DNA from 2 places in the Allobosea sp. 2RAB26 genome. Region 2 is predicted to be linked to the other one. Evidence: predicted binding sites of a transcription regulator. Region 2 holds the regulator's gene; the other holds the start of a gene.
What was found. Region 2 encodes LexA, which represses DNA repair genes until DNA is damaged. Its sites were predicted from a motif close to TGTTCNNNNTGTGTTCNG; they were not measured.
Positions count from the first base shown of each region.

Region 1 (3,414 bases), on a different contig from region 2:
GCGCGCTCAAATGCGCATCGAAGCGATTGTCGGCGCCGGCCGCGCGTCGCATCTCCTCGATCAGCGCCACGAGAGAGCCCGGCTCTCGCTCCAGCGAGCGCAACACATCGAGACAAATGACGTTGCCCGAGCCCTCCCAGACGCTGTTGAGCGGCGCCTCCCGATAGAGCCGGGCCATGGGGTTTTCCTCGATGAAGCCGTTGCCGCCATGGCATTCCAGTGCCTCGACCACCACCGCCGGCGCGCGCTTCGAGACCCAGTATTTCGCAATCGGCGCGCCGATCCGCGCCAGCAACCGGTCGCTCTCGCTCGTTTCCTGACGGTCGAGCGCCGCAAACAGCCGAAAGGCGAGCCAGGCTGCAGCCTCGGCCTCGATCGCAAGATCGGCCAGCACGTTCTGCATGATCGGCTGATCGATCAGCCCGCGCTGGAAGGCGCGCCGATGGGCCGCGTGATGCGCCGCCAGCGAAACGGCGAGCCGCATCTGCCCGGCCGACGCCGCCGCAATGTCCAGCCGGGAGCCCTGGTTCATGGCCAGGCCGGTGCGCAGGCCCCGGCCTGGCTCGCCGATCATCTGGCCGATCGCACCGCGGAATTCGACCTCGGACGAGGCATTCGAGCGATTGCCGCATTTGTCCTTGAGCCGCTGGATCGCCACGCCGTTGCGCGAGCCGTCCGGCAGCCAGCCCGGCACGACGAAGCAGGAAATGCCCTCGGCGGTTCGGGCCAAGGTCAGGAACAGGTCGGAATGCGGCACCGAGAAGAACCACTTGTGCCCGGTCAGGGACCATGTCCCGTCGCCATTGTCCTCGGCGATGGTCTGGGTCTGGCGCAGGTCAGAGCCTCCCTGCTTCTCGGTCATTGCCGTGCCGACGGTCGCCCCTGTCTTGGCGAAGGCGGTCGTCTGGCGGCGGTCATAGCGGTTGGAGCTGACCAGGGCGCCCCACTTGCTCCAGAGGTCGGGTTCCTGCCTCAGGACCGGGATCACGGCATAGGTCATGCTGATCGGGCAGCAGATGCCGCTTTCGCCCTGACTCCAGAGATAGGAGAGCGCAGCACGCGCCACCTGTGCGCCCGGGCCCGGCCTGTTCCATGCGAGCGAATGGGTCTCCTGCTCGATCGCAAGCCCCATCAATTCGTGCCAGGCCGGATGGAACTCGATCTGGTCGATGCGGTTGCCGAACCGGTCATGCGTCCTGAGTTCGGGCGGGAACCTGTTCGCCAGTCGCGCCAGGTCCTGCACCTGCGCCGAGCCGACAATGCGCCCTGCCGCGTGCAGGCGCTCCGAGGCCCAGCCTGCATCGAAGGCGGTGGCCGCCGCCTGCAACACGGGATCAGCCGCGAAGGCGTCGTAATCGCACAGTATGGGAACCTGGTTCGTCACTTCATGGGTGGAATGGCGGGAGGCGATATCCACATTCATCGCGGCGCGTCCTGACGATCGGGCGAGCATTCAACGCCCAACAGCCTTATCCAGCAATCTGCGGCGCGACAGCCTATATTGCCTCTGGAACGAATCACGATCAAAGCGACCTGAAGCCTTGTCCGATCACACCACGTCCGCCCCTCTGCCCCGCCCCGGCGGCCTCGCCGCCCGCGCCGCCGCACAGCCGGCGGCAGGCTATCTGGCAGGCCTCAACCCGGAGCAGCGGCAAGCGGTCGAGGCCACGGATGGCCCTGTTCTGGTCCTGGCAGGCGCCGGCACCGGCAAGACCCGTGTGCTGACCACGCGCATCGCCCATCTGATCGCCACCAACCGCGCCTATCCGTCCCAGATCCTCTCGGTGACCTTCACCAACAAGGCAGCGCGCGAGATGAAGGAGCGCATCGCAAGCCTCGTCGGCCCCGTGGCCGAAGGCATGCCCTGGCTCGGCACCTTCCACTCGATCTCGGCCAAGATCCTGCGCCGCCATGCCGAGCTCCTCGATCTGCGCTCGGACTTCACCATTCTCGATACCGACGACCAGATTCGCCTTATGAAGCAGGTCATCACGGCCGCCGGGATTGACGAGAAGCGCTGGCCCGGCCGCATGCTGGCGGGCTTCATCGACAGCTGGAAGAACCGCGGGCTTGCCCCCAAGGACGTGCCGCCGGGTGAAGCCGGCGTCTTCGCCGGAGGCAAGGGCGGCGCCCTTTATGCCGCCTATCAGGAGCGGCTGAAGACGCTGAACGCAGTCGATTTCGGCGATCTGCTGCTGCACTGCCTGACGCTGTTCCGGGAGCATGCCGATGTGCTCGCGACCTATCATGAGCGCTTCCGCTACATCCTGGTCGACGAATATCAGGACACCAACACCGCCCAGTATCTCTGGCTGCGCCTGCTGGCGCAGGGCCGGCGCAACATCGCCTGCGTCGGCGACGACGACCAGTCGATCTATGGCTGGCGCGGCGCCGAGGTCGACAACATCCTGCGCTTCGAGCACGATTTTCCCGGCGCGGTCGTGGTCAGGCTGGAACGGAACTACCGCTCGACCGGGCATATCCTCGCCACCGCCTCAAAACTGATTGCCCGCAACGAAGGCCGGCTCGGCAAGACATTGCGCACTGAGGACGAAGCCGGGGAGAAGGTCACGATCACCGGCGCCTGGGACAGCCAGGAGGAAGCCCGCCTGATCAGCGACGAGATCGAGGCGATGCAGAGCAAGGGCGAAAACCTTGCCGAGGTCGCCATCCTCGTCCGCATCTCCGCCCAGATGCGCGAGATCGAGGAGCGCTTCGTCCATGTCGGCGTGCCCTATCGCGTCATCGGCGGCCCACGCTTCTATGAGCGGGCCGAAATCCGCGACGCCATGGCCTATCTGCGCTGCGTGGTGAGCCAGACCGATGATCTCGCCTTCGAGCGCATCGTCAATGTGCCGAAGCGCGGGCTGGGCGACGCGACGGTCCAGCTTCTGCACAACCACGCCCGGGCAACCGGCCTGTCGCTGCTGCAATCGGCCCGTGCCGTGGTCGAGACCGAGGAACTGAAGCCGAAGGCCCGCACCGCGCTGCGCGAACTGGTCGAGGCCTTTGCCCGCTGGTCGACCAAGGCCGAACACATGAAGCAGGGCGAGCTTGCCGAGCAGGTGCTGGAGGAATCCGGCTATACCGAGATGTGGCAGAAGGATCGCTCGGCCGATGCCGCCGGCCGCCTCGAGAACCTCAAGGAACTGGTGCGCTCTCTGGACGAGTTCCCAGACCTGCCGGCCTTCCTTGAGCACGTCTCGCTGGTGATGGATGCCGATGGTGGCGAGGCCGGGGCGCGCGTCAGCATCATGACACTGCACGCGGCCAAGGGGCTCGAATTCGATACTGTCTTCCTGCCCGGCTGGGAGGAAGGCCTGTTCCCGAACCAGCGCGCGCTCGACGAAAGCGGCCGCGCCGGGCTGGAAGAAGAGCGCCGCCTCGCCCATGTCGGCCTGACCCGGGCCCGCA
Region 1 is NZ_JBFRGS010000004.1:58,810-62,223, forward strand. Features, by position in the region: gene AB4118_RS08305 (acyl-CoA dehydrogenase family protein) at 1-1,423, opposite strand, end outside; gene AB4118_RS08310 (ATP-dependent helicase) at 1,542-3,414, shown strand, end outside.
Region 1: a site for LexA is predicted at 1,509-1,526, ahead of AB4118_RS08310 (ATP-dependent helicase). Genes of this name have one in related genera too.

Region 2 (3,414 bases):
ATTGCGCCGGCAAATGAATTGCGTGTCATCGGCGAATCGGCTGCCGGTCGTTCCTTCTCAGGGATGGTCCGCTCCAATGAGGCTGTTCGCATCTTCACCGGTGCTCCGATTCCGGAGGGCGCCGATACGATCCTGATTCAGGAGAATGCGGACGGCGTCGGCACTGCGACGATCCGCGTGCGCGAGGGCGCCGAGCGCGGCAAGTTCGTTCGTCAGGCAGGATTGGACTTCTCCGAGGGCGAAGTGTTGCTTCTCGCCGGCAGCCGGCTCGACAGTGCGAGCCTCGGCCTCGCGGCAGCCATGGGCCACCCCATGCTCACTGTGCGTCGCAAGCCACTGGTCGCGATCCTCGCGACCGGCGACGAACTTGTCCAGCCCGGCGAGCCGGTTGGACCCGACCAAATCGTCGCGTCCAACAGTTTTGCGCTCGCCGCGCTGGTCGAGCAGGCCGGCGGCACGGCGCTCGATCTCGGGATTGCCCGCGATGATCATGCCGATCTCGCCGACAAGATTGGCCAGGCACGAAAGGCCGATGCCGATGTGCTGATCACCCTCGGAGGAGCCTCGGTAGGTGAGCACGATCTCGTCCAGGCAGCGTTGATCGGTCAAGGCATGGCGCTCGGCTTCTGGAAGATCGCCATGCGGCCGGGCAAGCCGATGATGATGGGCCGCCTCGGCCGCATGGTCGCGCTCGGCCTGCCCGGAAACCCCGTCTCGTCCATCGTCTGCGGGCATCTCTTCGTCGTACCGCTGCTCAGGACCCTCCTGGGCGTACCGGAACCCGAACGCGATCTGAGTGAGCCTGCAATCGTCGGAAGAAATTTGCCGGCAAATGATGAGCGGCGGGACTATATGAGGTCGGAACTGACGCTCACTCCGGAAGGATGGCTGGCAACGCCCTTCGCCAAGCAGGATTCATCGATGCTGGCCACTCTTGCCCGCGCCGACGCGCTGCTCATTCGCGAATCGTTTGCTGCGCCGGCAAACAAAGGCGACAACTGCCGGATCATCCGCCTACGCTGAGCGCGCTTGCGGAACACAACGCGAACCTGTATGGTGTTCGTGCTTTGTTTCGATTCCATACAAAGAGCGCCGGCGGGAACCATGCTGACACGCAAACAGTTCGAACTGCTTCGTTTCATCCAGGAACGCCTGCGCGAGACAGGGGTGCCCCCCTCCTTCGACGAGATGAAGGACGCGCTCGATCTGCGCTCCAAGTCCGGTATCCATCGCCTGATCATGGCGCTGGAGGAGCGCGGGTTCATTCGCCGCCTTCCCAATCGAGCCCGAGCGCTGGAGATCATAAAGCTGCCCGAAGGGGCCGGCGGCCCTCAGGCGACGCGCGGACGGTTCAGCCCCTCCGTCGTCCAGGGGGGGCTTGGCAAGGTCCGGCCGATCGCACCGCCCCCGGACGAAGATGTGCGCTCCACGGTTGCGATTCCGGTCATGGGGCGGATTGCCGCCGGTACACCGATTTCCGCCATCCAGAGCCGCAGCCATAGCGTGGCACTACCTGCCGACATGCTTGGCCCCGGTGAACATTTTGCCCTCGAGGTTCGCGGCGACTCGATGGTGGAAGCCGGCATTCTCGACGGCGATACGGTGGTGATCAAGCGTCAGGACACGGCCAATACCGGGGATATCGTCGTGGCTCTGATCGATGACGAGGAAGCAACGCTGAAGCGACTGCGCAAGCGCGGCTCCTCGATCGCGCTCGAGGCTGCCAATCCCGCCTATGAGACAAGGGTGCTGGGACCGGACCGAGTCAAGATTCAGGGCCGCCTGGTCAACCTGATGCGGCGCTACTGAAGCGGCTCGTGTTCTTCGACAGCCGCCAGCGGCAAAGCCGGCGTGCTTGCAGGCCGCTCCCGCTTGCGGCTCCAGGGACGATCGACACCATCCTGCTCTGATAGATGGGCACGCCAGCCGCCCTTGTTGCCGACAAGGGCGGTCGCGCCATGGCGCGACAATGCCCTGCGGTCGATCAGTCGTGCTGCGCACGGAGCGTTCCACGGAATCGGCGTGATGACGAGATCGGCGCGCCGACAGTCCTCGACGATGGCCAGGCGATCACGTGCAAAGGCAACGCTTCGTCCATCCTTGCTGCGGACGACACAACCCAACGTGTCGCAGGCCGCGCCTTCCCGCAGGCTGTTGTCGTCAGGCCGGCGATTGTCGCCATCTGCGTTCAGCCATTGCTGCAGCACGAAGCGGCTCGGATGCCCCGCCAGGATCATGCGACCATCGCCCCCGCGGACCAGGATGCCGGAACCATCGCGTTCGATCAGGATGTCGGGCCTGTCGGGCTTCGCTGCCACGAGCAGTCCCGCGATCAGGGGGGCGACGGCCAGGAAGCGCAGCGGTGTCGTCCAGAGCGTGATCCAGAGGAGCGCGGCGGCAAAGCATGCGAGCGCCGCGGCCCCGAATGCAGGAATGATCACTGCGGAGTGGTCGAATCCCGCAACCCAGCGCGCGGATTGCAGCACATAATCCGAAGCGACTCCCATGAGCGCCCAAGCCAGCCAATCCAGGCCGAAAGGATAGGCGAGCACGCCGAAGACAGCGGCAGGCATGACGATCAGGGAAACGAAGGGCAAGGCGAGCGCATTGCCGAGCAGACCGAAGGGGTTGAAGGTCTGGAAGTGATAGGCACCGAACGGTGCGGTTGCGACCGTCGCCAGCACGGTCGTGACCGTGAGCCCGACCACCGCGATCCAGATCGGCCGTAGCGGCCAAGGCAGGTTCGCCGGCGCCTCGGACTGGCCGCGATCCTCCCAGCGCTCGGCAAAGGCGATCAGCGCCGCGACAGCGCCAAAGGACATCTGGAAGCTTGGACCAAGCAGCGCGTCGGGCTCGCGCAGCAGAACGATCATCGCAGCGAGAGCCAGATTGCGCATGCTGAGCGCCGGGCGATCGACGAGGATCGCACCGAGCATGACCAATGTCATGATCAGCGAGCGCACCGTCGCGACCTCGGCTCCCGAGAAGATGCAATAGGCCGTGGCGCCGAGCATCGCGGCCAGGGCGGCGAGTTTCTTTATGGGCCAGCGCAATGCCAGCGTTTGCGATAGCGCCAGCAGGCCACGGACCAGGCCGAAGATCGTGGCGGAGGCCAGCACCATGTGAAGGCCCGAGATGGAGATGATATGATAGATTCCGGCCGCGCGCAGGTCGATATTGGTCGCCTCCGTGATGAGGCCGCGCTTGCCAGTAACCAGCGACGCCGCCATCGCGCCAGCCTGCCCTCCCCCGATCCCGGCGATGCGCTCCGTCAGCGCATTGCGCGCCCGGTCGACCGTCGCGCGTATCTGAAGCTCGAGCGGTGGCTGCGAGGGTGGTGGGGCGAGCGCGATCTTTCCGGGGATGGTCCCGACTGCACCAAGCCCTCGGAAGAAGGCGTCGCGCCCGAAGTCG
Region 2 is NZ_JBFRGS010000012.1:74,998-78,411, forward strand. Features, by position in the region: gene AB4118_RS22305 (molybdopterin molybdotransferase MoeA) at 1-1,023, shown strand, start outside; gene lexA (transcriptional repressor LexA) at 1,105-1,809, shown strand; gene AB4118_RS22315 (ComEC/Rec2 family competence protein) at 1,803-3,414, opposite strand, start outside.